Regions from separate parts of the Priestia sp. AB genome, predicted to be linked through region 2. Evidence: riboswitches for the same ligand, from Rfam matches in the RefSeq annotation. Region 2 holds a riboswitch; the other holds the start of a gene.
The links. Region 2 has a riboswitch for cyclic di-AMP ahead of POF52_RS04045 (APC family permease). Riboswitches for the same ligand answer to the same signal wherever they lie in the genome.
Positions count from the first base shown of each region.

Region 1: another riboswitch for cyclic di-AMP. It lies ahead of kdpF (K(+)-transporting ATPase subunit F); the one in region 2 lies ahead of POF52_RS04045 (APC family permease).

Region 1 is NZ_JAQMYN010000004.1:59,562-75,906, reverse strand. It holds gene cobT (nicotinate-nucleotide--dimethylbenzimidazole phosphoribosyltransferase) at 1-345, shown strand, start outside; gene POF52_RS13330 (hypothetical protein) at 403-537, opposite strand; gene POF52_RS13325 (FHA domain-containing protein) at 856-1,536, shown strand; gene POF52_RS13320 (class I SAM-dependent methyltransferase) at 1,552-2,319, opposite strand; gene POF52_RS13315 (DinB family protein) at 2,513-2,974, opposite strand; gene POF52_RS13310 (AbrB/MazE/SpoVT family DNA-binding domain-containing protein) at 3,095-3,370, opposite strand; gene rpsN (30S ribosomal protein S14) at 3,783-4,052, shown strand; gene POF52_RS13300 (SH3 domain-containing protein) at 4,082-5,602, opposite strand; gene POF52_RS13295 (GrpB family protein) at 6,162-6,695, shown strand; gene POF52_RS13290 (DUF4397 domain-containing protein) at 6,732-7,412, opposite strand; gene POF52_RS13285 (hypothetical protein) at 7,528-7,965, opposite strand; gene nfsA (oxygen-insensitive NADPH nitroreductase) at 8,058-8,795, opposite strand; gene POF52_RS13275 (putative quinol monooxygenase) at 8,825-9,109, opposite strand; gene POF52_RS13270 (ArsR/SmtB family transcription factor) at 9,314-9,628, shown strand; gene POF52_RS13265 (CHY zinc finger protein) at 9,648-9,983, opposite strand; gene POF52_RS13260 (undecaprenyldiphospho-muramoylpentapeptide beta-N-acetylglucosaminyltransferase) at 10,161-11,228, shown strand; cyclic di-AMP (ydaO/yuaA leader) riboswitch at 11,604-11,746, shown strand; gene POF52_RS13255 (hypothetical protein) at 11,819-11,956, shown strand; cyclic di-AMP (ydaO/yuaA leader) riboswitch at 11,972-12,112, shown strand; gene kdpF (K(+)-transporting ATPase subunit F) at 12,491-12,571, shown strand; gene kdpA (potassium-transporting ATPase subunit KdpA) at 12,596-14,257, shown strand; gene kdpB (potassium-transporting ATPase subunit KdpB) at 14,279-16,345, shown strand, end outside.
Region 2 is NZ_JAQMYN010000001.1:781,528-797,872, forward strand. It holds gene mutS (DNA mismatch repair protein MutS) at 1-2,083, shown strand, start outside; gene mutL (DNA mismatch repair endonuclease MutL) at 2,102-3,979, shown strand; gene miaA (tRNA (adenosine(37)-N6)-dimethylallyltransferase MiaA) at 4,080-5,030, shown strand; gene hfq (RNA chaperone Hfq) at 5,063-5,287, shown strand; gene spoVK (stage V sporulation protein K) at 5,475-6,431, shown strand; gene POF52_RS04015 (trimeric intracellular cation channel family protein) at 6,464-7,075, opposite strand; gene hflX (GTPase HflX) at 7,353-8,615, shown strand; gene POF52_RS04025 (methionine gamma-lyase family protein) at 8,630-9,892, shown strand; gene POF52_RS04030 (MerR family transcriptional regulator) at 10,083-10,490, shown strand; gene glnA (type I glutamate--ammonia ligase) at 10,574-11,908, shown strand; gene POF52_RS04040 (N-acetylmuramoyl-L-alanine amidase) at 12,637-13,695, shown strand; cyclic di-AMP (ydaO/yuaA leader) riboswitch at 13,887-14,029, shown strand; gene POF52_RS04045 (APC family permease) at 14,192-16,018, shown strand; gene POF52_RS04050 (cation diffusion facilitator family transporter) at 16,128-16,345, shown strand, end outside.

The DNA of each region.
Region 1 (16,345 bases), on a different contig from region 2:
AAAATAGGGGGTCTTGAAATTGCCGGGATGACAGGTGCTATGCTGGCGGCAGCTGCTCACCGTATTCCTATTTTAGTAGATGGTTTTATTTGTACAGTTGCAGCCCTTCTAGCAACAGAAATCAATACACAAGCAAGAGACTATATGTTTGCTAGTCACGAATCTGTTGAACAAGGTCACGCGTGTGCAATGAAGCTTCTTGGCAAGAAACCGCTCCTCAACCTCAATCTTCGTTTAGGTGAGGGAAGTGGAGCTGCTGTTACATTTCCACTGCTGCACTCAGCTTCACTGATGATTGCCAATATGGCCACATTTGAATCTGCGGGAGTGTCTGAGAAAGAATAAACCTAAAAAAGACATGGGAACAAAACCATGTCTTTTTTCTTTATTTTATAAAAAAATTTATATTTTTAACATCATAAACCAATAAATGCTAAAGCTAGCACCTGTTAAAATAAATGATCCAATAATTAACAATACCAGTGCAACGCGTCGTTTAATCGCTTGAATTTCTCTATCTTTTGGCAAACGTCCCATTGGTCTTCCTCCATTATGTAAATATTTCACGTATTTTCCTATTTTACTCCGCTTTAAAAAGAGAGAACATATGTCAAAGTTACTAAAAACTAAATTATTTTACAAAAAAATTGTATCCCCGTTACAGCAGGGCAAAGAATACGTATTTTTTCAGTTAGAAAAGGACTGCTCTAAAGGTTTACTTACATGGCAACAACCTTTATCATATAACTGACTATACTATGATGTTATCCAAAGTTGGAAGAAATCTCAATAAATGTGAGTGTTATAATTACATGATAAGAGTCAGAAAATTTTAAAAAAGAGTGTGAGCAAACAATGAACGGTATGTTGATTATTCGGAACGGTGCTCCTTTTTATGAAGGAGCTTCCGTGCCTATTCCAAAAGATAAAGCCTGTATTATCGGACGAAGCAGTGAAGAATGGGAGCCTTATCTGGCCTTTCAAAGTGCTTACATTTCACGCAAGCATTTTGAAGTAACGTACGAAAGCAATGCCTTTTTCATTACAGACTTGTTTAGTAAACACGGGACAAAAGTAAACGGAGAAGAGTTACAGCCTGGAACCCCTCTTTTATTGAAAGAGCAGGATGTCATTACCTTAGCAAATGAGGAGGCAGCTTTAGTATTTAGAAATGATGATATGGATGCAACCCTTGATTTAGGACCTTTGCTAAAACAAATAAATAAGCCATTTTACACATTAGATCCAATTTTGCAGAAAGTAAAAGTAAAAGAGGAAACGTATATTCTGTCAGATAAAGAATATGCGTGCTTAGCTTATCTTCTAGAATACAACAATCAATTTGTTTCAAAAGAAGCATTAAAAAAAAGCGTTTGGCCTGAACGAGTAGAGTCAAATGGAGAAATTCTAGTAGCAGCAGAAGAGCTGAATGCGCTGATTTACCGGGTTCGAAAAAAAATAGGAACATATTTAGAAATCGAAGTGATTCGAGGAAAAGGATATTGGCTGCACTTTAACGAAAATGGACGTGAATAGAATCACGTCCATTTTTTAATCTCGTTTTACAGCATGTACACGTATATGTTTAGCTTCTGCTAGCCAAGATCCATTTTGAAATAGTTTGTCTTGCATTCGATTTTCTAAGCGCGTAATGAGGACATTTTTAGTTTCTGTCGTCACGTGAGCAAAAAGAGGGGCTGCATTTGTTTCCAGCCAATTACGCAAGCCATTTTCCCCTTTTAACAAAAAGGGACGGCTGTAGTGAATAGCCGTGGTGACTTGAAAATTCTGTGACTCCAAAAGAGAAGAATATTCAGCTACAGAAGGAAAGTACCATGGGAAATCTACATCGTTATAAGGGATATCAAACGTTTTAAATTGACGGATGATTTCTGTAAAAATTTCGTCCATGTTTCCTTTTCCCCAAAATTCTGCTACAAATCGGCCGTTTGGTTTTAAAGCATTGTAAATGTTTTTAATGACAAGGTGAGGGGGACGGATGTCGTGTAAAGTTGCATTTGAAAAAACTGCGTCAAATTGTTCGTAATAAGGAAGGTTAAGGGCATTTAACTGTTCAAAGGATAGAGTTGGGTACTGATGACGAGCTTGTTCAATCATATTTTCAGAGCAATCGATGCCCGTTGCAAGGACATGAAGCTTATGAAGCTGCGAAATAAATTCGCCAGTGCCGCAGCCAATATCTAAAATATGTTCGCCAGCTTGAGGAGAAAGAAGGTTCATAGCACTTCCTCCAAATGAAGAAACAAACGGAAGATGATACACTTGAGCAATTTTTTGTTGGTTAACAGTTTGACTCATGAAGTGATTCCTCCTTTGTAAAAGATGATGACTATCGTTTTATAAGAAGAAACAAGCTTTGAATAGTAGATATGAAGTTATTGATAGAATTATACCATATATCTTACTTATTATGCCGAAAACTGCAAAGAAAAAGCGCACCAAACTTCTAGCTTGGGCGCTTACAAGCACGAACTATTTTATAACCATTAACTTAACCAAACTGAACAAAAAGAGGAAGATCCGTATGACCCATCTCACGTACGTAGACGTATAAATTTCCTTTATGATGAATTTCATGGTCAATGGCCATTTGTAAAAGTTGACTTCCAGGAAGCTTTCTTCCAAACGCTGCAGTGGCGTCAATTGTTTTGTTTAAATCATCTTCGCTAAGTGAACGTAATACGTCTACTGTTTTTTGGGTATATTCAGCTGCAAGGTCCGATAATGACTTACCGCTAAAATCAGCTTTTTGACCAAGTGGCGATAAATCACCGGATTTTACCACTGATGCAAATGCATAAAAGGATGTTAAAATATGCGTAGATAAGTCAAAAGCGGACATAGATGTCGGGGCAGGCTTGTATTCGTAGTGACCTGCTTCAATTTTGTTGATTAATTCATTAGTTACGTTTCGATGTGCTAAAAAGTGATGAGTAATTTGTTCAACTGTCATGATGAAAGGCTCCTTTATTATGTATTCGCTCCTGAGTATAGCATCTGGAAATCAGAAAGCGAAGAAAAAACTTTAACAAAAAGAAAAACAGCTGCATGTGAGCAGCTGCTTTTCTTTTTATTAGAAATTACGTTGTTTTAATTCTTCAAGTAATAACTCCATACCTTCGCGGCTTAAAGTTAATTTGCCATCTGCGATTGTTACGTTGTCAGAAGATACTTCGCCAGTAATCGCACAAGCACCGTTCGGCTCATATTTCTTTAAAATAATTCGATCTGTTTCGACAAAAATTTCAACAGGATCTTTTACATCTATTTCAAGAACACGTCTTAACTCTTTAGGAATTACGATACGACCTAAATCATCTACTTTTCTTACAATACCAGTCGATTTCATTTTTTAATCACCTTTACTTTTATATTTTATTGAGTACGCAAAATATTATTTTTGGAATTTCTAAGATGATTATATACTAGATAACCGCTAAATTTGTCGAAGTTATTAATATGTAAATGAACTGTAATATTATTGAAATATTATCTGTAAATACAAATCCTCCTACAATATGGAATATGTAGGGCTCTTTGTATGATATAGGAGATGCAGGAATTAATTACATTTGACATACAATTTTTTTTATGTTTGTACAGCAGCATGGAGGTAGAGTACATGTAAGCGTGAAAGCAAACAAGTTGAAAAAATGAAGAAAATATGATTAAATTTAAAAAGTGACTTGCTCAAAATAATTAAATCGTAATGATTACGTATTTCAAATAAAAATTATTAAAACGAAAGGATGACAAAGAGTTTGGCTAAAAAATCAAAAGTGGTAAAAGAACAAAAACGTCAAGAGATGGTAGCGAAGTATGCGCAATTACGCCAAGAGCTGAAGGAAAAAGGAGATTACGAAGCGTTAAAAAAATTGCCTAGAGATTCTTCGCCAACGCGCTTAAATAATCGCTGCCGCGTTACCGGTCGTCCGCGAGGCTATCTTAGAAAATTTGAAATGTCACGCATCGCGTTTAGGGAATTGGCCTACAAAGGACAAATTCCAGGAGTCAAAAAAGCAAGCTGGTAGTATAAAAGCCCTCATTATGAGGGCTTTTATTATTTATTAGCTGCAAAATATCGAGCGATCCCTTGGTAAATACCTGTAGATATTTGCTGCTGATACGCGTTAGAAGAAACAATTTGCTCATCGTGAGCATTTGATAAAAAGCCTAATTCAAGAAGTACAGCCCGCTGGTTGTTTTCTCGAGTAACATAATAATCTCCAAAACGAACCCCCATATCCTTCATAGAAGGCGCGTTTTCAGCCATGCTTTCTTGAATGTATTTTGCTAATTCTTTATCTTTAGATTCACTGTAATAAAATGATGCGATGCCGTTTGCAGAAGATGAAGTAGACGCGTTATAGTGAATGCTGATAAATGCATCTGCATGCTTTGCTTCACTAACATTCACCCGTCCGCTCAGTGAAATAAAAGTATCGTTTGAACGCGTCATAAATACATTTGCTCCAGCATTAGCTAAGCGGCTTGCCACAAGTTTTGCTGTTGTTAACGCTAAATTTTTCTCAATCGATGACTTGCCTGACGTGCCAGGATCATATCCGCCGTGCCCAGCGTCTACTACAATAATTTTATCTTTTAAAGCAGCAGATGAGGAAGGCAAACTAGCTGAAGTTGTAGAATCAGCCGCAGCTGTTAACCCTTTTGATACCCATGCTGTTTGACTGGCAGAATACTGAATTTGCACCCAGTCATTCGTTTCGTTTACTTTTTTGAATCTTTCACCTGCTTTTGCTACACGGATAATTCCAGCACTTAAGCTCGGCTGAGTGCGTAAATTTGAAGCTTTTGTAATTTGAATCGACTGGGCTGTTTGTGAAGACTGTCCAGAACCTGTTTGTAAGTACTGACTTGCTACCCAGCCTGTTTTGCCGCTTGCTGTTTTAATCTGGGACCAGGATCCGCTTTCTTTTAACACGGTTACTTTTGCATTTCGCGGTAAGTTCGTCACAATGGACGCGCTTGTGCTCGCAGAAGAACGAACGTTTAATGAACTGGCGTTAACGACCGCTGGCTTGGTTGCCGCAGAACCAGAGTCATTAGTCGGTGTAGAAGAACCGGAGCTTGCTTGTAGGTACTGACTTGCTACCCAGCCCGTTTGACCGCTTGCCGTTTTAATCTGTGACCAAGACCCGCTTTCTTTTACCACCGTTACTTTTGCATTTCGCGGTAAGTTTGTCACGATGGATGCGCTTGTGCTTGCAGAAGAGCGAACGTTTAATGAGCTCGCATTAACGACCGCTGACTTCGATGTCGAATTTGCGGTAGACGTACTGTTTATTTGCGTTTTATTTATGTATTGAGATGAAATCCAAGCTTCTTTACCGTTATAGGTAATTTTAGCCCATCCTTTGCTTTCATCTACTATATCAACGGTGTTTCCCTTCGTTATTTTTCCAACGATAGCACCGCTTGTACTAGGTGTTGCACGTACATTTAACGATGTAGCAGTTACTTTGGCCGATTCAGCTGCATCTGCATCAATTGAATGCAAAAGCAATGAAGAGCTTAAAAGAACAGAAGAAACGGCTGTGTACATGACATGTTTTTTATTCATTTTTTCCTCCTTGCAAATTACAAATTTCAACATAAGGTTATTGGTATACAAAGCATATATCGGCAAATAGTCCAAAATTTTGAGTTAAATCTACTATTATCTCATAATACCGATATTATCCATCATACTATATGTCGAAATTCAATTGTATAATGAATTTGAACTAGCCGTCATCATTAGGGGTAAATTTTACATTAATGTAAAATATAGTTATATTAAAGGTAGAATTTAGCGATATTAAAGACCTTTAATCCTTTGTTCATCTACATTTTGAGGATATGTCTTCTACTAGTAAGAACGTAAAATAGTATAAAACAGCTGAGTGTGAATATGATAGAGGAGAGATAGAAAATAAAAGCTTATCTATCTTTTGGAGGAGGAAACATCCACAATTATGAAACATTTAGAATAAAAATAACAAAAATATATAAAATAATACAAAGCCTGTCTGGAGGGGTGTAAAGCTCGTAGCATAAACTAAAAGTAAATAGTTAGAAAATTCTTTCTTTTTACTTTGAAACATGGTACAGTATAAAAAAGTGAAAGGGTGGAAACTGATATGCGAAAGATTGTTCAGTATGAAACAAAGTGGTCGCTTTTGTATCAAATGGAAAAAGAAGCGTTGCTTAATACACTAAAAGATTTTTCAGTAGACATCGAACATATTGGAAGCACGTCCGTTCCAGGATTGGCTGGTTCACCAATCGTTGATATTTTAATCGGAGTCAAACGCGAAGAAGATATAAATGAAGTGCGCGCTATATTAAAAAATAAATCTCACGTATATGTAGCGGAAAAAGAGATGTTTGTCTTATTAAAAGAAGGCGTTCCAGCTGCACACTACCCTCCAATTATGACAGCTAAAAATGCCCGTAAGCTCATTCCACATGATGCGAGAAGAAGTCATGTGTACGTAACGGTCAGTGAATCACCTTACTGGAACGAACGAATTAATTTCAGGGAGCAGTTACGCTCGAACGAACGTGCTAGAAAAAAATATGAAGGTATGAAATACGAGCTTTCAAAACGACTGTGGAACGATATTTCTACCTATGAGTACAAAAAAGAGGAATTCATTCAGCGCAGTCTATAAAAAACGTCATTTCAATTGAAATGACGTTTTTTTTAATTAATTATCTTGTAAAACAATGGGCTCAAGCTTGTCAGCAGTATTTACTGCGAGAACCGTATAGTTTTTACCACTTTGAAGATTTGTTCCAGGAAGATTTAGTATTTCTTTTCCATCTGCCGTGGAAACAGATAGATCATACGAACCCGGATTTACTACTTGATAACCTGAAATGCTTTTAAAAGACAGATCTTTAAATAAAGGAGCAGCACCTTTAGGACCTACGTTTACCGCAGGAGCATCAGGAGATAAATGAGCAACACGTAAGCTTGCTTTTCCATCCATTCCTTGCTTATTATTCGTGAAAGCCTGTAGTTCAAGGTTTTCTGCTTTATTTACAGCGGCCACTGTATACGATTTTCCACCGTCTACAACAAGGGTAACTTCGATGATGGAATCTTTTGTTCCTTTTGTCTTCGCTTCGTATACTTCTACTTTATGAGAACCGGCTGCCAAAGGCAAAGAGTTGGCGACATCTTTAAACTTTGCTCCTTCTACTAAAGCTTTGTCATCCACAAAAATGTCTACAGCCGGAGCATCCGGTGAAGCATGAACGATGCGAACTTCTGCATTTTGAGCTGTTCGCTCATCTGCAGCAGGAGGTGTTTCAGCGGCAAATACTAACATGCGGCTAAGTGCCAAGAAGGCAATCACTGCTACCATTACGAATAGTCGTTTCATCAAGTATCACTCCTTTTTTAGTATACACAGCTTTATGTAAAGAGAAGGACTGTGCAGTTGTTAGCGTATACTAAATAAAATCAACTATTCGTTTGTTTGTTAACTTTTGATGTGTTTACTGAGATTTCTGACGAAAAAAACGAAGAATAGCCAAAATATTGTACAGAGCTGTTAAGAGCCATGTCAGTAAAAAGCCTAGGCCAAGCCCAATATTGGCATCTATATACGTATGCGTGAAGTCATCATATACGACGTAGGAAAGAGGAGCAATCGACAGTAAAAATAGAAGAAAAAACAAAAGCGTTTTCCATTTGTTTGAAGTGAAGGTTAAACAAAAGAAAAGGAAAGCAGCGAACAATAGAAGACCGTCTCGAATAGCCCAAGGTAAAACGCCGATATGTGGATTAGCAAGAAGAAAAGTCGGAACAATTGAAAGGAGGAAAAGGAGAGAAAGTAAAGTCACGTGAAGAGTGTGCTTTTTTGTAAAAGCCGGCACCAATAAAAACGCTGCGGTTGCGCTTAAAAGAAAATTACAAATTAAAATAAACTCCATATCAACACCTCATTTATTGAGTATTACTTTTAGTCTATTCAGCACGTTGTTAAAGTAGATAAAAAAGCTGCGATGTTCATCGCAGCTTTTGGTTATTCGAATTTAAATCCTTGTTTTTCGAGCATCGCTCGAACTTCTGGATAATAAATGGTTTTATAAATAGCTGATACAGTTTGTGACCAGTTGCGGTCATCAGCACCGTTTGTTCTCTTTTTCATATACTCTGCCATTTCAGCATCATAGTCTTGAATCAATGACTTTAAGTCGTGATTATAGCTTTCACGATGGTGCACAGCAGCTTGTGGCAATCGAGGCTTTTTCGCAGAATGATCTGCCGGATGTCCAACCACAAGACCGCTTACTGGGAATACGTATTCCGGTAAATCGAGCAGTTCAATGACTTCTAGCGGCTTTCTGCGAATTCCTCCGATTGGGACTGTACCTAAACCGAGTGATTCTGCTGCAACTGTTGCGGCTTCTAAAGAAATTCCAGCATCAGTTGCCCCGACTAAAATTGATTCAAGCCCATCGGTTACGCCAAGGGGAGCATCGTTAAGTTCAGCTGCAATCTTAGCACGATTAAAATCTGCACAAAAGATTAAAAATAGAGGAGCTTGGTCGATCCACGCTTGGTTGCCGGCAAGCTCTGAAAGTTTTTTCTTCTTTTCTTTATCTTGGACGCTAATAATAGTCACTTGCTGTCCATTAATAGAAGAAGCGGCTGACTGAGCAGATTGAATAATTGTATCTAAATGCTCGTCACTTACTGCTTCGTCTGTATACTGACGGATAGAACGATGATCTTGAATTGTACGAATTGCTTCATTCATGAGGCGTCATCCTTTCAAAGAAGTTATGATTAACCTTGTAATGTTTTTACATCTAAAGGTGCTACAAGTACGCCAGTTTGAGCAAATGCTACAAAACTTTGGAAGTGAGCTGATTTATTGTGTGCTTGAATTGCTTCTTCGCTTTTCCACTCTTCAATCATCATAAATGTGTTAGGTGTAAAAGCATCTTCAAATAGTTGATAGTTGCTGTTTCCTTCTTCTTGTAAAGAATGCTTAATTAGTTCTTGTACGTTTTCTAAAAATTCTTCTCTTTTTGCTGAGTTAACTTTCATTGAAGCTTGTAAATGAATCATGGGTGATTCCTCCTTTAATAATGATGGTGCTTTATATTATTTGTTTTGTTTTTAATCTTTCATTCAATTTATGATTAAAATGAAGATAAGTTCGAATATCATCGAACAATGAAACTATAACACCGATTAAATAACAGTGCAAGGAATTTAGTTCGAAAGTTATCGAACATTGATACACAAAAGAAGCTGTGTTATATTTTAAGCATGAGAAAACCTTATCAACCACCGAAATCTGAAATTAAATTAACGCCTATTTTACACGCGTTGAGTGATCCTAACCGGCTGCGAATTGTACAGTGTTTAGCGACAAGAAAGGAGCAGACCTGTTCGTATTATCAAAAATTAAATGTATCAAAATCAACGCTATCACATCATATTAAAGTACTTCGCGAAGCTGGAATTATCAAACTGCGTATAGAAGGTACGCAGCACTATTATTCCTTGCGTTTAGAAGAACTTGAGGAATTGTTCCCAGGTCTGCTTCCTTCCATTATAAATATAGATGAGCAGTTATTTTAAAAGCTGAACAATGTTTTGTTCAGCTTTTTTGTTCAAAATAAATGTGTCCATGCAGGCTGCATCCAGGATTAAAAGAAGAACGACAGTGAGGGCAAGTCGAGTTACAGGTTAAATATTCATGAATTGATAGCTCATGTTTACATACTCCGCAAAGAATAGCTTTTTCATTAAACATAGCTTTTGGCCACTTTTTAATATCATGATCAGCATATCCGTTATGACATTGATAGCATGGATAATATGTATTACAGCAATAAAATTTTATTGCGATAATATCTTTATCCGTATGATAGTGCGTACAGCGCGTTTCGGAATCTACCGTATCACCTTTTACTATGGGTGCAGATTTGTTCATTATCATCACTCCCTATGAAAAGTATAGCATGCTTTTATACGCCTTATCATACATATGTAAAAAGAAAAATGCTATAATAAAACCATCGTTTTACATGTCAGATTGCATGCTAAAAAGATCAGATAAAAATTGATGTCAAAACAGATCGATTAAGTGAAGTAAAGAGAGGAAGAAAAAATGAGTAAGCAAGTTATCGTTTTTACCGGAGGCGGAACAGCTGGACACGTAACACCAAACATTGCCATTATGAAAGAATTAGACAGTGAAAAATGGGATATCCATTATGTCGGTTCTCACAATGGTATTGAGAAAGAATTAATTACAAAATTAAACGTTCCATATCATGCGATTTCAAGCGGGAAGCTGCGTCGATACGTAGATATGGAAAATGTAAAAGATGTATTTCGAGTAGCAAAAGGAGTTGGCGATGCACGTCGCGTGCTGAAAAAGTTAAAGCCTTCTCTTGTGTTTTCAAAAGGCGGTTTTGTCACAGTTCCTGTTGTAATGGCTGCTAAATCTCTAAACATTCCCGTGTTCATTCATGAAAGTGATTTAACACCGGGACTGGCAAATAAAATTGCGCAGAAATTTGCCACTAAAATTTTCACTTCTTTTGATGAAGCGGCAAACTATTTTCCAAAAGAAAAAGTGCAGGTTGTTGGTTCACCTATTCGAAAAGAATTATTTAGCGGAAGCGCAGCGAACGGGGAAAGCTGGCTTCGTTTTTATGATAAGCGCCCAATTTTAACCATTATGGGCGGAAGTTTAGGAGCACGTCGCATCAATGAAATTGTTCGAGAGTCCTTGCCTGAACTGCAAAAGAAATTTCAAATTGTACACCTGTGCGGAAAAGGCAATGTTGATACAAGCCTTGAAAAAGAGTCGGGCTACCGTCAGTTAGAATATGTAAATGAACAGCTTCCAGATGTTCTAGCGGCCACTGATTATGTGATTACACGCGGCGGATCAAATGCTATCTTTGAGTTTTTAGCCCTTCATAAACCGATGATGATTATTCCTTTGTCAAAAGCACAAAGCCGGGGAGATCAAATTTTAAATGCACAGTCCTTTAAGAAAAAAGGCTACTGTATGGTTGTGGAAGAAGAACAGTTAACAAAGGAAGTGTTTTTGCGTGAAGTAAATGAGCTTCAGCAGCAGGCAAGTACGATGAAGCGTACAATGCGTGAAGCAACAAAAACGGATGCCATTTCAATTCTTGTAAATGAAATTGAGAAAATGAACTAAAAAAAGAGGCTGAGACAAACGTACTTTAGCCGAAGTAAAAAACGAACTATTGATCAAGGTTTTTGATTAGTGGTTCGTTTTTTTTTTGTTAAAGTGAACGTAGGTTTCACCTGTTCAGATCCTTCTAGCAGTTGATTGGAGGACAAAGCGAAGTCTTGCACGAAAATCAATTGCAGTGTCACAATCGGCTCAGCTGATGTATCCCATTTGTTCGTCTTTAGAAGGGATACATTTAGTTATATCACAACCTTTTTTTCTTTGAATCTATTATTTTAAAATAATGAATACCCATGGAAAAATAAAGCTTTTAAAATTTCAAAAAATGTTGTTGACAGTAAATTTTAACAGGAGTAAGATTACTCTCATGAAACGTTCCACAGTGACACGCTGAGTCTTTCCTGAAAGAGAGGGGAAGAGCGGAGGACCCAATTATTAGGGGTGAATCTCATAATTGAGTAGGGTTACTTTCTTGACCCGAACCCGTCAGCTAACTTCGTAAGCGTTAAGAGAGAGGATGGTGTAATCGTGGCCGTTTTCTATAGCAGCGGATAGCGCGTTCCTTTCAAAATATAGGTGAAAGGAGCGTCAAGATGCATCTACCTAAGCAAATGATTCAAATGATTGAATATCGAGCAATATGCGATCAGCAATCTTTTGATCTAGCAAACCGCTATTTGTCTACGTTAGCTAATCAAAGTATTAAACGCAGCAGGAAAAACCATAATTAAGTCTAAAAATTAAATAACAAATATACGCTTAATCAATCATGAGCGGGGGACCCAATATTTTGTACGTATGTACTAGGGGTGAATCTCTTAACTGAGTAGGGTTACTTCCATAACCCGAATCCGACAGCTAACTCCGTAAGCGTTTTGGGAGTAAAAAAATTCGTGTCGATCACGGCTTATTTGTCGTGCATTAAACCGCGGAAGAGGACTCTCTTCTGCGGTTTTTTTAATGGGGAAAATAGGAGAGCAGGTTATGTCTGCACCGTAAAGAGGATATAGTAGGGCTTTTAAAACGAGATCAACAATACGTGAGGATTAAACAATCAAAGATAACCTTTCGCTGCTAGCTCACTTGGGCGTGATGCTTTACGCACAGAAACAGTCGCTACGCTTAATCATTGGTGGTAAGAAACAGTTAGGAGGGAGCAACTTGGATACGATCATGCTTGGAACACTTGCCATATTAACAGCTGCTATGTACGGAATTATTTGCTGGTCGTCTCATGTAGTAGACGAAAGAGAGGAGAAGTGAACATGTCGTTCATTTTGCTAGGTATTTCAGTTCTTGTTTTAATTTATTTAGTATATGTACTGTTAAATCCAGAACAATTTTAATAAGCGGAGGAATAAAACGTGGGGATTTTTCTACTATCAGTTGCGCTGCTGCTTGTTTTTGTAGCGCTTATTGCAAAGCCCGTAGGTATTTATATAGCGAATGTGTTTTCAAACGATAAAAACACTAGCTTAGTAGGGAAGATAGAATCGGTGATGTTTAAAGCGGCAGGAATTAAAGGGCATAATCAGACGTGGAAGCAATATGCACTTGCTCTCGTTTTGGCGAATACGTTCATGATTTTTGTGGTGTATCTTATCTTCCGGTTTCAAGGGGTACTGCCGCTTAACCCAAGCCACATCAAAGGAATGGATCCGGCCCTTGCTTTTAACACGGCCATTAGTTTTATGACAAATACGAACTTGCAGCACTACAGCGGTGAATCAGGTTTGTCTTATTTCTCGCAGATGGCCGCCGTTGTATTTATGATGTTTGCTGCACCTGCAACAGCACTTGCAGTAGCAATCGCTTTTATTCGCGGGTTGGCAGGGAAGGAAATGGGAAACTTTTTTGTTGATTTTGTGAAATCAATTACGCGTGTTTTACTTCCTATCGCTTTTATAACAGGCATTTTATTTGCGTTTTTAGGTGTTCCTCAAACGTTAAACGGAACGGTGACTGCCCATACATTAGAAGGGGCAACACAGCAAATAGCAAGGGGAGCAGTTGCTTCTTTTCTTTCAATCAAAGAGCTAGGCAACAACGGAGGGGGATTTTTTGGTGTCAATTCAGCTCATCCATTTGAAAATCCTAATGCGTGGAGCAATGTATTACAAATCGTCCTTATGCTTTTATTGCCAACTGCACTTCCTTTTACGTACGGAAAAATGATCGGACAGCGTAAACAAGGTCGCATCTTGTTTATATCGATGAGTATGCTCTTTATTGTTATCTTAAGTACAGCGTTTGTAACAGAGTGGGGCGGCAACCCAAGACTTGATGCTTTTCATTTAAATGAAGCGAGCGGTTATATGGAAGGAAAAGAAGTTCGTTTTGGTGTCGGCATGTCAACTCTGTACGCCATCGTGACGACAGCGAGTGAAACAGGCGCGGTTAACGCGATGCACGATACCCTTACGCCTCTTACCGGGTTATTGACGCTTGGCAATATGATGTTAAATACCGTATTTGGCGGTGTCGGAGCAGGATTTATGAATGTCATGATGTACGTCATCATCGCCGTATTTTTATCAGGTTTAATGGTTGGCAGAACACCAGAATACGTAGGTAAAAAAATTGAAGGAAAAGAAATGAAGCTCATCGCTGTAACGCTTATTCTGCAGCCGCTGTTAATTTTAGGAGGAACAGCCGTAGCGCTCACTACTCATTTAGGAATGGAAGGTATATCAAATCCAGGCTTTCACGGGTTAAGCCAGGCACTGTATGAATTTACGTCGTCAGCAGCAAACAATGGATCCGGTTTTGAAGGACTCGGCGACGCAACTCCGTTTTGGAACATTTCTACAGGAATTGTTATGTATATTGGACGCTACTTCGGACTAATTACGATGCTGGCGGTATCGAGCTCACTAGCATCTAAGCAGCTTGTTCCTGAAACACCTGGGACATTTAAAACGGATACGTCTTTATTTAGCGGCATTTTAATTGGAACTACCGTTATTGTAGGAGCACTTACGTTTTTCCCAGTGCTTGTACTTGGGCCGGTTGCTGAGTATTTGACACTGTAATCAAGAAAACGGAGGATTATAATGAATAAACGGAATTTTACGAATAATCTTGAATTAGATCGTAACAGTCACATTCAAGGTTCTGTAGATAAACAAGCTTCATCGATTTTTATTCAATCAGTAAAGCAGGCTTTTATCAAGCTAAGTCCAAGAACGATGATAAAAAACCCTATCATGTTCGTAGTAGAAATCGGGTTTGTTATTACGCTTTTTTTAGCTGTTGTTCCAGACCTTTTCGGAGAAAGTACAGTAAGCGCATGCTTTAATATTACCGTATCCCTCGTGTTATTTTTTACAATTGTTTTTGCAAACTTTGCAGAAGCATTAGCAGAAGGTCGAGGAAAAGCACAGGCAAACTCATTAAAGCAATCGAAAGGTGATATTACAGCTAATAAACTTCAAAAAGGGCAAATAATACAAGTTTCGGCATCGCACCTAAAAAAAGGAGATATCGTCATCGTTTCACAAGGCGAAATGATTCCTGGAGATGGAGAAATCATTAAAGGACTTGCATCTGTTGATGAATCGGCCATTACCGGTGAATCGGCACCTGTTATGAAAGAAGCAGGCGGGGACTTTAACTCTGTAACTGGAGGTACAAGAGTTGTCAGCGATGAAATTACAGTTAAAATTACGTGTGAGCAAGGTGAATCGTTTTTAGATAAAATGATTTCGCTTGTTGAAGGAGCAGAGCGTCAAAAAACGCCAAATGAAATTGCGCTAAATACGGTTTTAACAAGTCTGACGATTATTTTCTTACTAGTTGTTGTGACGCTTCCTGTATTTACAAACTACTTACATTTTCAACTGGACACGGCTATTTTAATTTCACTGCTCGTCTGCCTCATTCCTACGACGATTGGAGGATTATTATCAGCCATTGGAATTGCTGGGATGGACCGAGTCACGCAGTTTAACGTGATCGCTATGTCAGGAAAAGCAGTAGAAGCAGCTGGTGACATCAATACAATTATTTTAGATAAAACCGGCACAATTACGTTTGGAAACCGAATGGCTCATCAATTAACGACTGTAGAAGGCACAGACGAACGTGAACTCTACAAATGGGCGTTTGTTTCTTCTCTTTATGACGAAACACCAGAAGGGCGCTCAGTTGTTGATTTTATTCAAAACCGCATGGGAGTAGAAGACCTTAGAAAAACCGAAGGAACGTTTGTTGAATTCAAAGCTGAAACGCGAATGAGCGGCATTGACTTACAGAATGTATCTGTACGAAAAGGGGCAGTGGACGCCGTCACGGCATGGGTAGAGTCAAATGGCGGGATGGTTCCCTCTGATTTGCAGCAAAAAGCAAACGAAATTGCAGGAGCCGGTGGCACGCCGCTTGCCGTCGCCGCTGATGATAAAATTTATGGCTTGATTTATTTAAAAGACATGGTAAAACCAGGAATGAAAGAACGCTTTGAGGAACTTCGTAAAATGGGCATTAAAACAGTCATGTGTACAGGAGATAATCCGCTAACCGCAGCAACCATTGCAAAAGAAGCTGGAGTAGATGAATTTATTGCGGAATGCAAGCCAGAAGACAAGATTCAAGTGATTAAATACGAACAGCAGCAAGGAAAGCTAGTTGCCATGACAGGTGACGGGACAAACGATGCCCCTGCACTTGCTCAAGCTGATGTTGGCTTAGCAATGAACAGCGGAACCTCAGCAGCTAAAGAAGCAGCAAATATGGTGGACTTGGATTCTGATCCTACTAAAATTATTGAAGTCGTTTCAATTGGAAAACAGCTATTAATGACAAGGGGTGCCTTAACTACATTCAGTATCGCAAACGATATTGCTAAGTATTTCGCGATTGTTCCAGCGATGTTTACCTTGGCGATTCCGCAAATGGAGGCTCTTAACGTAATGAAGCTGCATTCACCTCTATCTGCGGTGTTGTCAGCGCTCATTTTTAATGCGGTAATTATACCGCTGTTAATTCCCTTAGCCATGAAGGGAATTGCATATAAGCCGATGAGTTCTAACTCACTGCTGCGAAAAAATTTGTTCATTTATGGATTAGGCGGGGTATTGGTTCCATTCATTGGGATTAAAGCAATTGACTTACTACTTTCATTT
Region 2 (16,345 bases):
GATTACCATTTCTTATGAGAATAGTACAGAGCAAGTAGAAGGACTAGATTATTTAGTAGAGTCGCTTCAGCAGCAAAAGCTTATTACAACGTTTGCGCGTATTCTTCAGTATTTAACTCGCACGCAGAAGCGTTCGCTTGAACACTTACAGCCCGTGCAGTTTTATCAAATCAATGAATATATGAAAATTGATTTGTTCTCTAAGCGAAACTTAGAGTTAACCGAAACGATTCGTTCAAAAGGAAAGAAAGGCTCGCTTCTATGGTTATTAGACCAGACCGTTACGGCAATGGGCGGCCGTTTATTAAAAAATTGGATTGATCGTCCGCTTTTAAAACAAGCGGATATTGATAATCGTTTGAATATGGTAGATGTCTTAATGAAACAGTTTTTTGAACGAGAAGAACTGCGTGAGTTGCTAAAAGACGTATATGATTTAGAACGCTTAGCTGGTCGAGTCGCTTTTGGTAATGTAAATGCTCGTGATTTAATTCAATTAAAAAAATCATTGCAAAATGTACCTCATATCCAAGAGGTTGTGAATCGTTTGAATCATCCTTATGCGACAAAGCTTGTTGAAGACATTGATCCTTGTGAGCGATTAGCTGATCTTCTTGAAAGAGGATTAAAAGAGCACCCTCCTTTGTCAATTAAAGAAGGAGACATTATTAATGACGGCTATCATGAACAGCTTGATCAATACCGAGATGCAAGCCGAAACGGAAAAACGTGGATTGCGTCACTTGAACAGCAAGAGCGTGAGAAAACGGGGATTCGCTCACTGAAAATTGGTTATAATCGCGTGTTCGGCTATTATATAGAAGTAACGCGGGCAAATCTGCATCTTTTGCCTGAAGGAATGTATGAACGAAAACAGACGTTAACCAATGCAGAACGTTTTATTACGCCTGAGCTGAAAGAAAAAGAAGCGCTGATTTTAGAAGCGGAAGAGAAAATTGTAGAGCTGGAATATGAATTGTTTTTACAAATTCGTGAGGAAGTAAAAGCATATATCCCAAGGCTGCAAGAACTCGCTAAAAAAGTAAGTGAGCTTGATGTACTGCAGTGCTTTGCAAAAATCAGTGAAGAACGTCATTACACGAAGCCTATTTTTTCAAGTGAAGATATTTCGATTCAAAATGGACGCCATCCAGTGGTAGAAAAAGTAATGAATTCGCAGGAATATGTGCCAAACGACTGTCAAATGACGGATGATAGTTCAATTTTACTGATTACAGGACCCAATATGTCTGGTAAAAGTACGTACATGCGCCAGGTCGCTTTAACGGCGATATTAGCTCAAATTGGCTGTTTTGTGCCAGCAGACGAAGCGGTTCTGCCGATTTTTGATCAAGTATTTACACGTATTGGAGCAGCCGATGACTTAATTTCAGGTCAAAGTACGTTTATGGTCGAGATGCTAGAAACGAAAAATGCAGTGACAAATGCCACTCAGTCGAGTCTAATTCTATTAGATGAAATTGGACGCGGCACGTCTACGTATGACGGAATGGCTCTTGCTCAAGCAATTATTGAATACGTTCATGAACATATTGGCTGTAAGACCCTATTTTCTACTCATTATCATGAATTAACCGTACTCGATGAGTCGCTTCCTGCGCTTAAAAATGTTCATGTAAGCGCGGTTGAAAAAAATGGGAAAGTCGTCTTTTTACACAAAATCAAAGAGGGTGCTGCAGATAAAAGTTATGGTATTCACGTAGCGGAACTAGCAGAACTTCCAGATCCGCTTCTGGAGCGAGCTCGCGTCATCTTACACGACTTAGAACAATCTTCTGAGCGTGAACCTGTACGTCAGGCTCCAAAAAGAGAAGAGGTAACACAACAAGTTCCACAAGAAGGTGCTTCTTTGGTTCAAGAAGAACGTGCAGATAGTAAAAAAGCAGATGAAGCCAATCAGCTTTCGTTCTTTGAAATAGAAGAGAAAAAAGAAAAGCCTGCGCTTTCGAAACGGGAAAAAGCAATTATAGATCGTTTAAAAGAGCTGGATATTTTAGAAATGACGCCTTTAGACGCAATGAATGCGATGTATGAACTGCAAAAATCATTAAAGAAGAAATAGATTGAGAGGAGTGAGTCTGTGGGTAAAATTGTGCAGCTTTCAGACGAACTTTCAAATAAAATTGCTGCCGGAGAAGTTGTTGAACGACCTGCTTCGGTGGTGAAAGAACTAGTCGAAAATGCTATTGATGCAAACAGTACAGTTATTGAAATTGAGCTAGAAGAAGCTGGGCTTTCAAAAATTCGTATATTGGATAATGGAGACGGCATTGCTTCTGAAGACTGCTTGACCGCTTTTAAAAGACATGCGACAAGTAAAATCAAAACAGAACAAGATTTATTTCGAATTCGAACGTTAGGATTTCGCGGTGAAGCTTTGCCAAGTATTGCTTCAGTTTCAATGCTTGAACTCAAAACGAGTACGGGAGAAGAAGCCGGCACTCATCTTAAACTTAGAGGCGGAGAAATCGTTCATCACGAATTAACGTCAAGCCGAAAAGGTACCGAACTTGTTATTGAAAACTTATTTTTCAACACACCTGCACGTTTGAAATATATGAAGACGGTAAACACGGAGCTTGGTAACGTAACGGATGTCGTCAATCGCCTTGCGATGTCTCATCCTGAAGTTTCAATTCGGCTGATGCATCAAGGAAGACAGCTTCTGTATACGAACGGAAGCGGAGATGTGCGCCAAGTGCTTGCCGCTATTTATGGAATGGCAGTAGCCAAAAAAATGATTCCGATTAACGTTCAGTCACTTGATTATGAAGTGAATGGTTACGTCGCTCTTCCTGAAATTACAAGAGCTTCTCGTAACTATATGTCCACCATTATTAACGGTCGGTTTGTTAAAAACTACGGGCTGTTAAAAGCGGTACAGCAGGGCTATCATACCCTTTTACCTATCGGCCGTTTTCCAATCGTGTTTTTAACCATTACAATGGACCCTTTGTTAGTGGACGTGAATGTTCATCCAGCGAAACTAGAAGTGCGCTTAAGTAAAGAAGCGGAGCTGTTTGAGCTTATTGAACAAGGAGTGAAAGCTGCTTTTAAAAAGCAGCAGTTAATTCCGGATGCTGTAGTACCAACTAAGTCAAAATCTGCTGTTCAGCCAACTGAGCAGCAGACCTTTACATTTGATCATCAGTCTAAAACGTCTGGCTATCAGCCCTCTAATACGGTTCGCGAGCCTAGTTTTAAGGAGGCTCCGGCTCGTGTAGACGAGATTATGCCGCCTGTTAAAACAGAGGTCATACGTCAAGATGAAGAACTCCAACCAACGTTTCGAGAAATAGAACACTATGAAGAATCGGTGGAAGAAAACGCTCCTATTCCAGAACCGAACCATTCAGCCGAAGATCAGCCAGAACCGCGTGTTCCTGCGATGTACCCAATTGGTCAAATGCACGGAACGTATATTTTGGCACAAAATGAAAAAGGATTATTTATTATTGATCAGCACGCGGCGCAGGAGAGAATTAAGTACGAATATTTTAAGCGAAGGCTCGGAGAAGTAGATTCAGAAGTTCAAGAACTGCTTATGCCGCTTACGCTAGAGTTCTCGGGAAATGAAGCCTTGATTTTAGAAGAATACAAAGACATGCTTGCTGAAGTAGGAGTCTTCTTAGAACCGTTTGGACAAAACTCCTATATAGTTCGTTCGCATCCGCAGTGGTTTCCAAAAGGAGAGGAACAGGAAACCATTGAAGAAATGATTCAGCAAATCTTTACCATGAAACGAGTCAATATCGAAAAGTTACGAGAAGAAGCGGCTATTATGATGAGCTGTAAAGGATCGATTAAAGCGAATCATCATTTGCGAAACGATGAAATTTTTGCTTTACTTGAAACGTTGAGAAAAACTACGGATCCATTTACGTGTCCCCACGGACGACCAATTATTATTCATCATTCGACGTATGAAATGGAAAAAATGTTTAAGCGAGTGATGTAGGCAATGCGGCTAGCTGCAGCTAGCCGTTTTGTTGAATAAATCATCACCATTTGGATAAAATGGAATGATGTGAATGCCTATAGATGAAAGTAGTGTTGTTATGACGGGAGAGAAACCAAAACTTATTGTCATTATTGGACCAACTGCGGTTGGTAAAACAAAATTAAGCATTGAACTTGCCAAACAGTTAGACGGAGAAATTATTTCAGGTGATTCGATGCAAATTTATAAAGGGATGGATATCGGAACAGCAAAGGTGTCAGAAGAAGAGATGCAGGGGGTTCCCCATTACCTGATCGATATTAAGGAGCCGGATGAATCGTTTTCTGTGGCAGAATTTCAAGAGATTGTAAGAAAACAAATCGATGATATTCATGCTAGAGGAAAAATGCCGATGATTGTTGGAGGGACGGGTCTTTATATTCAATCCGTTATTTATGATTATCAGTTCACAGAAACTCCTAGTGATGAAAAAGTTCGTGAACGAATGGAAGTATTTATTGAAGCTCATGGCATCGATCCCCTGTATGAAAAGCTCAAAGAAATTGACCCAGACAGTGCGGCTGCTATTCATAAAAATAACCATCGCCGTGTAATTCGAGCGCTTGAAGTTTATGAAGTAACCGGCAAAAAATTCAGTGACTATACAAAAGAACAGTCGCAAGAGTTATTATACGATGTAACCATTATTGGACTTACAATGGATAGAGACGTATTATATGAGAGAATTAATCACCGAGTCGATATGATGATGCAGGCTGGACTGCTTGAGGAAGTCAAATCATTGTACGAAAGTGGTCTGCATGATGTACAATCAATTCAAGCTATCGGCTACAAAGAGCTTTATGCTTATTTTGAGGGACGCTGTACGCTCGAAGAAGCCGTTGAACAGTTGAAACAAAATTCACGCAGATATGCAAAGCGTCAGTTAACGTGGTTTCGAAATAAAATGCCTGTAAAATGGATAGAAATGGAAGTTGACAAATTTCCCGAAAAGTTTGCTGAAATTTTTACATATATTGCAGGAAAGCTGAAGAAAGAAGCGAATTAAGTAAACAGATAGAGAAACGAGGAGGCCGAATAATGAAACAATCAGTTAATATTCAAGATCAATTTTTAAATCAATTACGTAAAGAAAATATCTATGTGACAGTATTTCTTTTAAATGGTTTTCAATTAAGAGGACTAATTAAAGGATTTGATAATTTTACTGTGTTAATTGAATCTGAAGGAAAACAGCAGCTGATTTATAAACATGCGATTTCGACATTTGTACCAAATAAAAATATTACAGTAGAACTTGAATAGAGATTAAAGAGAAGCATCCGCATATTCGGATGCTTTTTTTATGTAAATAAAGGCTTAGAAAAGTTTCTTAACATTGTTTTTACTCATTGAACATAAACCTTATAATAGACGATTATTTCTTCGGTAATAAGGGATCATTGTCTTCGTATCGTTCATCGCATGCAGCTATGCGATACAGAGAAGTGGGATGAAACGAGAGGTGAACATGGTGGAACAGCCGATAACTCTTAAAAATAATGGGCAAATTAATATCATTTTAAATAATGAAACAAAAAAGGAAAAATCGTATACGACATCAATTCCGCGTCCTGCCAAAAAAGCTGTCATAAATCATGAGCCGCTTCGGGAAATTGAACGAGAAATGAGCGGACTGGTTGGAATGGAAGAATTGAAAAAAATGATAAAAGAAATATATGCGTGGTTATATATTAACAAAAAAAGAGAGGAACAGGGCTTAAAAGCGGGAAAGCAGGCGCTGCATATGATGTTTAAAGGAAATCCAGGAACAGGGAAAACGACGGTAGCCCGCCTGCTAGGTAAATTATTTTTGAATATGAACATCTTGTCTAAAGGACATTTAATTGAAGCAGAGCGGGCAGATTTAGTTGGAGAATACATTGGTCATACCGCTCAGAAAACGAGAGATCTTGTAAAAAAAGCGCTTGGAGGTATTTTATTTATTGATGAGGCTTATTCTCTTGCAAGAGGGGGAGAAAAAGATTTTGGAAAAGAAGCAATTGATACATTGGTCAAACATATGGAAGATTCAAATGATAAGTTTGTATTGATTTTAGCTGGTTATCCAAGAGAAATGGAAAATTTCTTAAGTCTTAATCCAGGGCTGCGCTCTAGGTTTCCGTTTATTTTTGATTTTCCGGATTATGATGTAAATGAACTGATGGACATTGCCGGTCACATGATGAATGACAGACAGTATCAGTTTAGTACAGAGGCCTATAAAAAGCTAAAAGATCATTTTATGGACGTGAAGTACAATCAGACGCCTAGGGATTTTAGTAATGGTCGATATGTGCGAAACATTATCGAACGTTCCATACGTACTCAATCCATGAGGCTTTTAGAAGAAGAAAGCTTTGAGCGCAACGAGCTTCTAACTTTAACGTCAAGCGATATTCAGCTGTAAAAAAAAGCCTTTCGTTACGAAAGGCTTTTTTTCTACATATTTGGTTGTCGAATCGTTTTGATCGGCAGGCGCCATTTGTAAATATATGAACACATCCGAAGACCTACAAGTAAGATAAATAACGTATAAAGTTCTATAGGCGTATTTGTAATATGCAGCCCTACGCTAAATCCTGCAATAATCGCCCATACCGCATAAATTTCATCTTTAAGAACAGTAGGCTTTCGGCGTGCTAATAAATCTCGGATAATTCCCCCGCCGCTTCCTGTTAAGACCGCAGCTACAATAACCGCGCTAAGCGGATGGTTCATATGAGTGGCATAAAGCGCTCCTTGAATCGCGAATGCTGCAAGGCCAATGGCGTCCGAAAAGTTTCCCCATCGCTTCCAATGTTTTAAGATATTGTTTGGAAATAAAAAAGTGGCAGTGATAGATAATAAAGCAATCTGAAAAAAGAGTCCTTGTTCCCAAAGGGCAGACACCGGTACACCGATAAGCAGGTTTCGAATGGCTCCTCCGCCAAAAGCCGTTACGATTCCCAGTATGTAAACGCCTAAAATATCATACTCCTCTTCCATGGCAATGAAAGCTCCGCTGATTGCAAAGGCAATCGTTCCAATAATGCTAAGTACGTCCCAAGTCATGATGCTATCCCCTTTATTCTGTTTTCACCAAGTAGCGACTATTATTTTAAAATCAGGCAGCCTGATTCAAATTTTGATAATTAAACCAATTCAAATTGTATACAGAATTTCGTGATATTTCAATGTTTTTTTAATCATCGTTTTATAGATTTTAAAAAGGGTGTTAAACTAGTAAAAGACAATGTATTCTGTCTCTTTTGCAAAGATGGAGAAATAGACATTTTTTTGATATGATATGAATGATTTGTCAATTTAATAGTAAGGGAAGGAAAAATCTTTGACAGCAGAAATGAATACTGAACTTGAACGCGTAATTTTAGTCGGATGTCAGCTTCATGACGATGACGAACGTTTTGAATATTCAATGGATGAGCTAGCATCTTTAACTGAGACTGCAAAAGGCGAAGTGCTGGTAAGGTTAACGCAAAAGCGCGATCGCATTCATCCCGCTACTTATATTGGAAAAGGGAAAGTAGAAGAACTTGTGGCTCTTGAAGAAGAGTTAGAGCCTGATTTAATTGTATTTAATGATGAATTGTCACCGAGTCAAATCCGCAATTTGTCAGCAGGGTTATCTGCGCGTGTTATTGACCGTACGCAGCTGATTTTGGATATCTTCGCACAGCGTGCTCAAACGCGAGAAGGAAAAATGCAGGTGGAACTGGCTCAATTAAATTATCTGCTGCCTAGGTTAGTAGGACAAGGTACCGCTTTGTCGCGTCTTGGAGGCGGAATTGGAACAAGAGGTCCTGGTGAAACGAAACTTGAAAGTGACCGCAGACATATTCGCCGTAAAATTGATGAAATTAAGCGTCAGTTAAAGACAGTGGTAAGTCACCGCGAACGTTATCGAGAAAGACGTAAGCGTAATCATGTCTATCAAATTGCAATTGTGGGCTATACGAACGCTGGTAAATCGACGATCTTTAACCGCTTAACAGAGGCGGGTATTTTTGAAGAAAATCAGCTGTTTGCAACTCTTGATCCAACGACAAGACAGTATACGCTTCCGTCAGGACTAACGGCTCTTTTAACGGATACGGTTGGATTTATTCAAGATCTTCCAACAACGTTAGTAGCCGCGTTCCGTTCAACACTTGAAGAAGTAACCGAAGCTGACCTTGTTCTGCACGTGGTAGATTCTTCTAATCCAGATTACAACAACCACGAAAAAACAGTGCATCGCTTACTAGAAGAGCTGAACGTAACGGACATTCCGATGCTGACAGTTTACAATAAAGAAGATATGCAGCATGAACTATTTGTCCCATCCGCTTCCACATCTTTATCAATGAGCGCTTTTAAAGCTACTGATTTAGTGAAGCTTGGAGAAAGAATTCAAGAAGAAATGAAAAAAGAAATGGCGTTTTTTCATGTGCTGCTGCCGGCTTATGAAGGAAAAATGCTCGCTGAACTCAAAACGGTCTCTATTCTTGAGTCGTTAAAATTTAATGAAGAAACTGAGAAGTATCAGTGCAAAGGGTATATTGCAAAAGAGCATCCCCTTTACAAAAAGCTACAAACGCTTGAAGAAAGTTGAGGAACAAAGAAATGATGTTTGATCAGTTAAAAAACGGGGCACGCATTCGGGAACTTGCTGCAAAAGTAGAAAAACAAATTAAGCCTGTACATGAGAAAATTGACGAGCGCATTGAAGCAAATCAATTTCGGGTGCTGCAAAGCTTTCAGCAAAATCGAGTGAGTGATTCACATTTTAATCCGACAACGGGGTATGGATATGACGATCTAGGCCGCGATACGTTGGAGAAAGTATACGCGGACGTTTTTGGAACAGAAGCTTGCCTGGTGCGTCCGCAAATTATTTCAGGTACGCACGCAATTGGTATATCGCTGTTTGGTGTACTGCGTCCTGGAGATGAACTATTATATATAACTGGAAAGCCTTATGACACCCTTGAAGAAATTGTTGGTATACGAGGAAGCGGCGTAGGCTCTTTAAAAGAATATAATATTAGCTATAAATCAGTAGATTTAACAGCGCAAGGTCAAGTGGATTTTGAAGAAGTGAAAGCGTCTATTCATGAGCACACAAAGATGATAGGCATTCAGCGCTCAAAAGGTTACGGCATTCGCCCTTCTTTTACAGTCGCGCAAATAAAAGAAATGATTTCTTTTGTAAAGAGTATTAAGCCTGACGTTATAGTATTTGTCGATAACTGCTACGGTGAATTTGTAGAAACAATCGAGCCAACGCATGTAGGAGCAGATTTGATGGCGGGGTCGCTCATTAAGAACCCTGGTGGAGGTCTTGCTAAAATCGGCGGCTATATTGCAGGACGAAAAGACCTAGTGGAAGCTTGTTCATACCGAATGACAACTCCTGGAATCGGTGCAGAAGCTGGAGCGACGCTGTATAGCTTGCAAGAAATGTATCAAGGTTTCTTTTTGGCTCCGCACGTAGTCGGTCAAGCATTAAAAGGAGCGGTTTTCTCATCCGCTATGTTCGAAGAGCTAGGGATGCAAAGTGAACCGAAGTGGAACAGTGAACGAACGGATTTAATTCAATCCGTGCAGTTCGATGACCGCGATAAAATGGTTTCTTTTTGTCAGGCTATTCAATTTGCTTCGCCAATTAATTCACACGTAACGGCCTATCCTGCTTATATGCCAGGGTACGAAGATGATGTGATTATGGCAGCTGGAACGTTTATACAAGGAGCAAGCCTTGAGCTGACGGCAGATGGACCTATCAGGCCTCCTTATGTCGCTTACGTGCAGGGCGGGTTAACGTATGCTCACGTAAAAGTAGCAATATGCATGGCAGTAGATCAAATGCTGACGAAAGAACTTTTATAAAATATAAGATAGAAAGACTATTTTCTCCCCGCTAAGAAAGAAAAGATAGGCTTATAAAAATAAACGAAGTACTATTTATTTGTATAGAAGAAATGTTCAGAAAAATTTATGTTAGAATTACTAACATTCGGTTGACAGGTGAACTAACATAGCATACAATGTAAATAGTTAATCCAAAGGAGGAACTGAAATGAGTGACAACATTCGAAGAAATACGCCACTTTTCCCAATTGGAATTGTGATGCAGTTAACTGAGTTGTCGGCTCGCCAAATTCGCTACTATGAAGAACATGAATTAGTTGCACCAGTAAGAACAGAGGGAAATCGACGATTATTCTCATTTAACGATGTTGATAAGCTGCTTGAAATCCGTGATCTTATTGAACAAGGTGTAAACTTAGCAGGTGTAAAACAGCTGTTTCATCTTCAAAAGGAGCAAAAAGGGCATAAGCAAGAAGAAAAAGTTGTGGCAGCAACAGCAAAGCCAGAATTAACGGACGATGAATTGCGAAAAATGCTTCGTGCAGAACTTATGCAAGCAGGCCGTTTTAATCGAGCAACTTTAAATCAAGGAGATATGTCCAGGTTCTTTCATTAATAAAGTTATCAATATTTATGCCGTTCGTATGTGAGTGGTATAGATTATAAATATTATATAGAGATTTAGGGGAGGATCACACGATGGCAAAGTACACAAAAGAAGATATTTTCCGCAAAGTTCAAGAAGAGAATGTAAAGTATATTCGTCTTCAGTTCACTGACATTTTAGGAACAATTAAAAACGTTGAAATTCCAGTAAGTCAATTAGAAAAAGCGTTAGACAACAAAATGATGTTTGACGGTTCTTCTATTGAAGGGTTTGTACGTATTGAAGAATCAGATATGTACCTATTCCCGGACATTGATACATTTGTTATTTTCCCTTGGACATCTGAAAAAGGTAAAGTAGCACGTTTTATTTGTGACATTTACAATGCAGATAGAACTCCGTTTGATGGCGATCCACGTAATAACTTAAAACGTGTGTTAAAAGAGATGGAAGAGTTAGGATTTACTGATTTTAACCTTGGACCTGAGCCAGAGTTCTTCTTATTCAAATTAGACGAAAAAGGCGAACCTACATTAGAATTAAATGATAAAGGTGGCTACTTCGACTTAGCGCCAACTGACCTTGGTGAAAACTGCCGTCGTGACATCGTATTAGAGCTTGAAGAAATGGGCTTTGAAATTGAAGCATCTCACCATGAGGTAGCTCCTGGACAACACGAGATTGACTTCAAATATGCTGCTGCATTAAAAGCTTGTGATGATATCCAAACGTTCAAACTTGTTGTAAAAACAATTGCACGTAAACATGGCTTACATGCTACATTCATGCCAAAACCATTATTTGGTGTGAATGGTTCAGGTATGCACTGTAACGTTTCATTATTTAAAGATGGTCAAAACGCATTTTATGATGAAAACGGTAATCTAGAGCTAAGTGATACTGCTCGTCAATTTATCGCAGGTATCATCAAGCACGCACACAGCTTTACAGCAGTAACAAATCCTACTGTAAACTCTTATAAGCGTCTAGTACCTGGATATGAGGCTCCTTGTTATGTTGCATGGTCTGCTCGCAACCGTAGCCCATTAATCCGTATCCCAGCTTCTCGCGGCGTAGGAACTCGTGTTGAGGTACGTAGCGTAGACCCAGCTGCTAATCCATATTTAGCAATGGCTGTTCTATTAAAAGCTGGTTTAGATGGAATCAAGAACAACCTTGAAGCTCCAAAACCTATCGATCGTAATATCTATGTAATGACAAAAGAAGAGCGTGTTGAAGAAGGTATCGTAGATTTACCTGCAACATTAGCTCAAGCTTTAGATAGCTTCCAATCAAACGAAGTTATGGTTTCTGCATTAGGTGAACACTTAGCAGAGCACTTCGTTGAAGCGAAAGAAATCGAATGGGATATGTTCCGTACACAAGTTCATCCTTGGGAACGTGACCAATACATGAGCCAATATTAATTCCTAAAAGTCCGAGAGATCGTTTATACGTTCTCTCGGACTTTTTTGTTTTTCAAAATGAATAACATTGCGCATATTAAATATCGAACTAAGCTGTTTATAAAACAAGTATAGCTGCCTGTCGTAAAATTTACGGGAGGATTTTTGTTGTTTTGTTATATACAGGAAAGAATTTGGTTATATGAATTAAAAAGGATAAGCTTTTTGTCTCATTGAATCTATATGTAAAAGTAGTGTATAACAGATAGAGAGATTGTTTATGTGTTCACTCTGCACTTCAGTATAACTTCAGAGAATTTTCAGCCAGTCGTAGTGTCATTAGAAAATACTGTTGGAGAGGAATGGAATGAAAATGCAAGAAGGAAATTTTTTCAAAGGTTTAGTAATAGGCATATTAATAAGCATTCCAATTTGGATTATTCTCATTGTTATAGGCGTTCTGCTTTTTAAATAAGCCTGTTCTCATAATAGAATAGACAAAACTTTCCTTTTAGTGTATACTTTAAATGAAAATGATAATTATTATCATTTAATCAACGAATCAACACTCTGCATATAGCTGTCACTCCTTGAGAGCTATCCCTATTTAATATTCTGTCTACAACGCAGAATAAACCGTTGCCTTTGAGTAGCGGTTCTTTTTTTTAGTAATTTTCTACTTAGTAGGCTAGTATACGTAGCACTTTTTCCCCTCGTGCATATGTTAACAATAAGGAGGGACAAGTAATATGAAAAAAATCTATCTTGATGCAGGACATGGTGGGGCAGATGCAGGAGCAGTTGGAGCGAACGGACTGTATGAAAAAAACTTAGTTTTAAAAATTCAACAATATTTAATAAGCTATTTAAATAGCATGTACAGTGATTTTACGATTAAAACCACTCGTACCACAGATGTTTTTTTATCGTTATCTCAGCGAGCTTCTCAAGCTAATTCGTGGGGCGCAGATGCATTTATGTCTATTCACGTAAATGCCGGTGGAGGAACAGGATACGAAGATTATGTTTATAGAAGCGCTAGCAATGCCAGTAAAACGTTTCAATCGATTGTGCACGGTCAAGTACAGCCAACGCTGCTGTCGTATAATCATCCGAATCGCGGACGAAAATCAGCCAATTATGCGGTGCTTCGCTTAACAAATATGCCTGCAGTACTCACTGAAATAGCTTTTATTGATAGGAGCGCCGATGCAGCACTTCTTCAAAATGAAGCTTTTTTAAAAAGTATGGGTGAATCGTATGCTAAAGGAATTGCCGTATATTTAAATTTACCTCGCCGTGCAGTTCCAAATCCATCACCATCTCCAACACCGACACCGACACCAAATCCATCACCTTCTGAACCAGGTACAAAAACGTATACGATCAAGCAAGGAGATACGCTGTACAGTATTGCACAGAAGTACGGAATAACAGTACAAGCGCTGCAAGAAGCAAATAAAGGGCTTTCTGATCCTTTAACCCTACAGGTTGGAAAAACAATTGTTATTCCTTCAGGAACTTCACCAAACCCATCTCCAACACCGTCACCAACTCCACCTTCGGAACAATATCCACTTCCAAATGGAATTTTAAAACAAGGTGATTCTGGAGAAGCCGTGAAACAGCTTCAAAAAGCATTAAACGCAGTTAATTTTAAAGTAGGGTCAGTAGACGGAATATATGGAGTTCAAACGAAAGATGCAGTCAGACGTTTTCAGCTTGTGTATCTTCCTTATGATGTAGATGGCATTTATGGTCCTCAAACGAAAAACAAGCTAGCAGCCGTTTTAAAAGCAAAAAGTTAAAGCAAGAAGGTCTTCTGTAAGCAGGCAGAAGGCCTTTTGTTTTCCTCTTAAAAGCGCCTTAAGCACTATTTTCTGGTTTACGTAAAATAATGCTTTACAAACCATTTGTACGGGAGTATATTATCTAAGAACAAAGGATAGTTATGAAAGAAACATGTTATCAATCATACTCTTTAACCGAAAATTATATTGACCTGTTATCGCTTAATTCGTCAGAAGTGGGGGACCCAAATTTGTGCATTGTCACTTGGGGTGAATCCTTTTTTTAAAAGGTAGGGCTACTCTCATAGCCCGAATCCGACAGCTAACCCCATAAGCGTTTTGGAGAGGAGGTTTAAGCTGTGTAAAAACGCTGAGAACCCTTAGTGTTTTTTTTGTGCGTTTTTTTAACATAAAAAGGTATTTTTTAGGAATAATATCACTTATTCGTGAACTTGTAACGGAGCTTAGCAATGAACAGTAAATAGTAGCTAAGCAATCATCGGAGGGAAATTACGTGAACTATTCAGTTCTCAAAAGATTATTGATTGGAAAGCCGCTTAAAACAAAAGAGTTAGGCGACCAAAAACTTAGTAAGCTTAAAGCACTGGCTATTTTATCATCAGATGCCTTATCTTCAGTGGCTTATGGAACAGAACAAATTTTGATTGTACTTGCAACAGTCGGCGTCCTTGCCTATTGGTATTCGATTCCAATTGCGCTTGGGGTATTGGTTCTGCTGACGGCTTTAATTCTTTCATATCGCCAAATTATTTATGCGTATCCGCAAGGTGGAGGAGCTTATATTGTTTCGAAAACCAATTTAGGGGAAAATCCCGGGCTTATCGCTGGGGGATCATTGTTGGTGGATTATATTTTAACAGTTGCTGTGAGTGTTTCAGCAGGAACCGATGCTTTAACTTCGGCTTTTCCCACGCTGCATCATTACAATGTAGTAATTGCCTGTTTGCTGGTGATTTTTATTACCGTCTTAAATTTACGTGGTGTAACAGAATCCGCTTCCGTATTAGCTTATCCGGTTTATTTATTTGTTATTGCTCTTATTTTGTTAATAGCGGTAGGCTTATTTAAAATAGCGACAGGTCAAGTTTCACCTGAGCTGCATCCATCTCTCGGTACAGTAGTGCCAGGTATTAGTTTGTTTTTATTATTAAAAGCTTTTTCATCAGGCTGTTCGGCATTGACAGGTGTAGAAGCTATTTCAAATGCAGTGCCTAACTTTAAAGAGCCAGGTGCAAAAAATGCTGTTCATACATTAATGCTGATGGGCGGTATTTTAGCCGTTTTATTTTCTGGCATCACGTTTTTAGCTTATTGGCTTGGCATTTCTCCAAAAGCAGATGAAACGGTTGTATCACAAATTGCATCGAGTGTGTTTGGACGAAATGGATTTTATTATTTTATTCAAGGCACAACAGCTCTAATTCTAGTGCTAGCGGCGAATACGGGCTTTTCAGCTTTCCCTTTGCTGGCTGTCAACTTATCGTCTGATAAATACATGCCAAGAATGTTTCAAATTCGTGGCGATCGATTAGGCTATTCAAATGGAATTGTGACCCTTGGAATTGCTTCTATTGTCTTAATTGTAGCTTTTAAAGGAGCGACTGAACAATTAATTCCTCTTTATGCAGTCGGGGTGTTTATTCCATTTACGCTTTCTCAAACAGGCATGATTGTCAAATGGCTTAGAGAAAAGCCGGCCGGCTGGCAAGGGAAGCTAACCATTAACTTAATTGGTGCCCTCATTACCTTAACGGTGCTAATTATTTTGTTTACAACGAAGTTTTCACAAGTATGGTCCGTGCTCATTTTCTTACCGGTTATTGTCTATATTTTTCATCGCATTCATACGCATTATGAAGCGGTAGGAGAGCAGCTTCGCATTAAGCAAGGAGAAAAGATTGGAAAGCTTGAAGGAAGTGTGGTCATTGTTCCTGTAGCAGGAATGACAAAGGTAGTAGAAAATTCATTAAATTATGCAAGAACGATTGGCGATACCGTTATTGCAGTGCATGTGGCCTTTGATCGAGAAAGCGAAAAGAGAATGGAAGAGAAGTGGGAGAAGTGGCAGCCTGATATTCGTATTGTTACGTTTCATTCTCAATACCGCAGCTTAGTGCGGCCGCTGTTTCGATTCATCGATATGGCTGAGGAAAAAGCCCGGGAAAATAATATGGCTATTACGGTCGTTATTCCGCAATTCATTACGAAAAAAAGCTGGCAAAATATCCTTCACAATCAGTCCAGTCTGTTGTTAAAAGCACATTTGCTTTACCGTAAAAATGTAATTGTTACAACTGTACCGTACCGTTTTAAAAAATAATGAAACATGACTAAAAACCTCCAACTTGTATGTCGGAGGTTTTTAATTTTTAAATTCACATACACTAACCGTAATCGAATCTCATCAAAGGCGCAAACGGAGGGATTATATGAGTGAATTAATTAAATTGTTGCGAAAGGGAAATAAATCCGCCATCATGGCCGCTGTAGTTAATACCATTATCTCTATCATTAAAGGTATTGCCTTCGCTTTAACAGGGAATGTAGCAATGTTTGCTGAAACGATGCACAGCTTAGGCGATGCAGCTAATCAGTTTTTTGTCTTTATAGGTTCGGCATTAAGTAAAAAAGCCCCGACCAAACGATT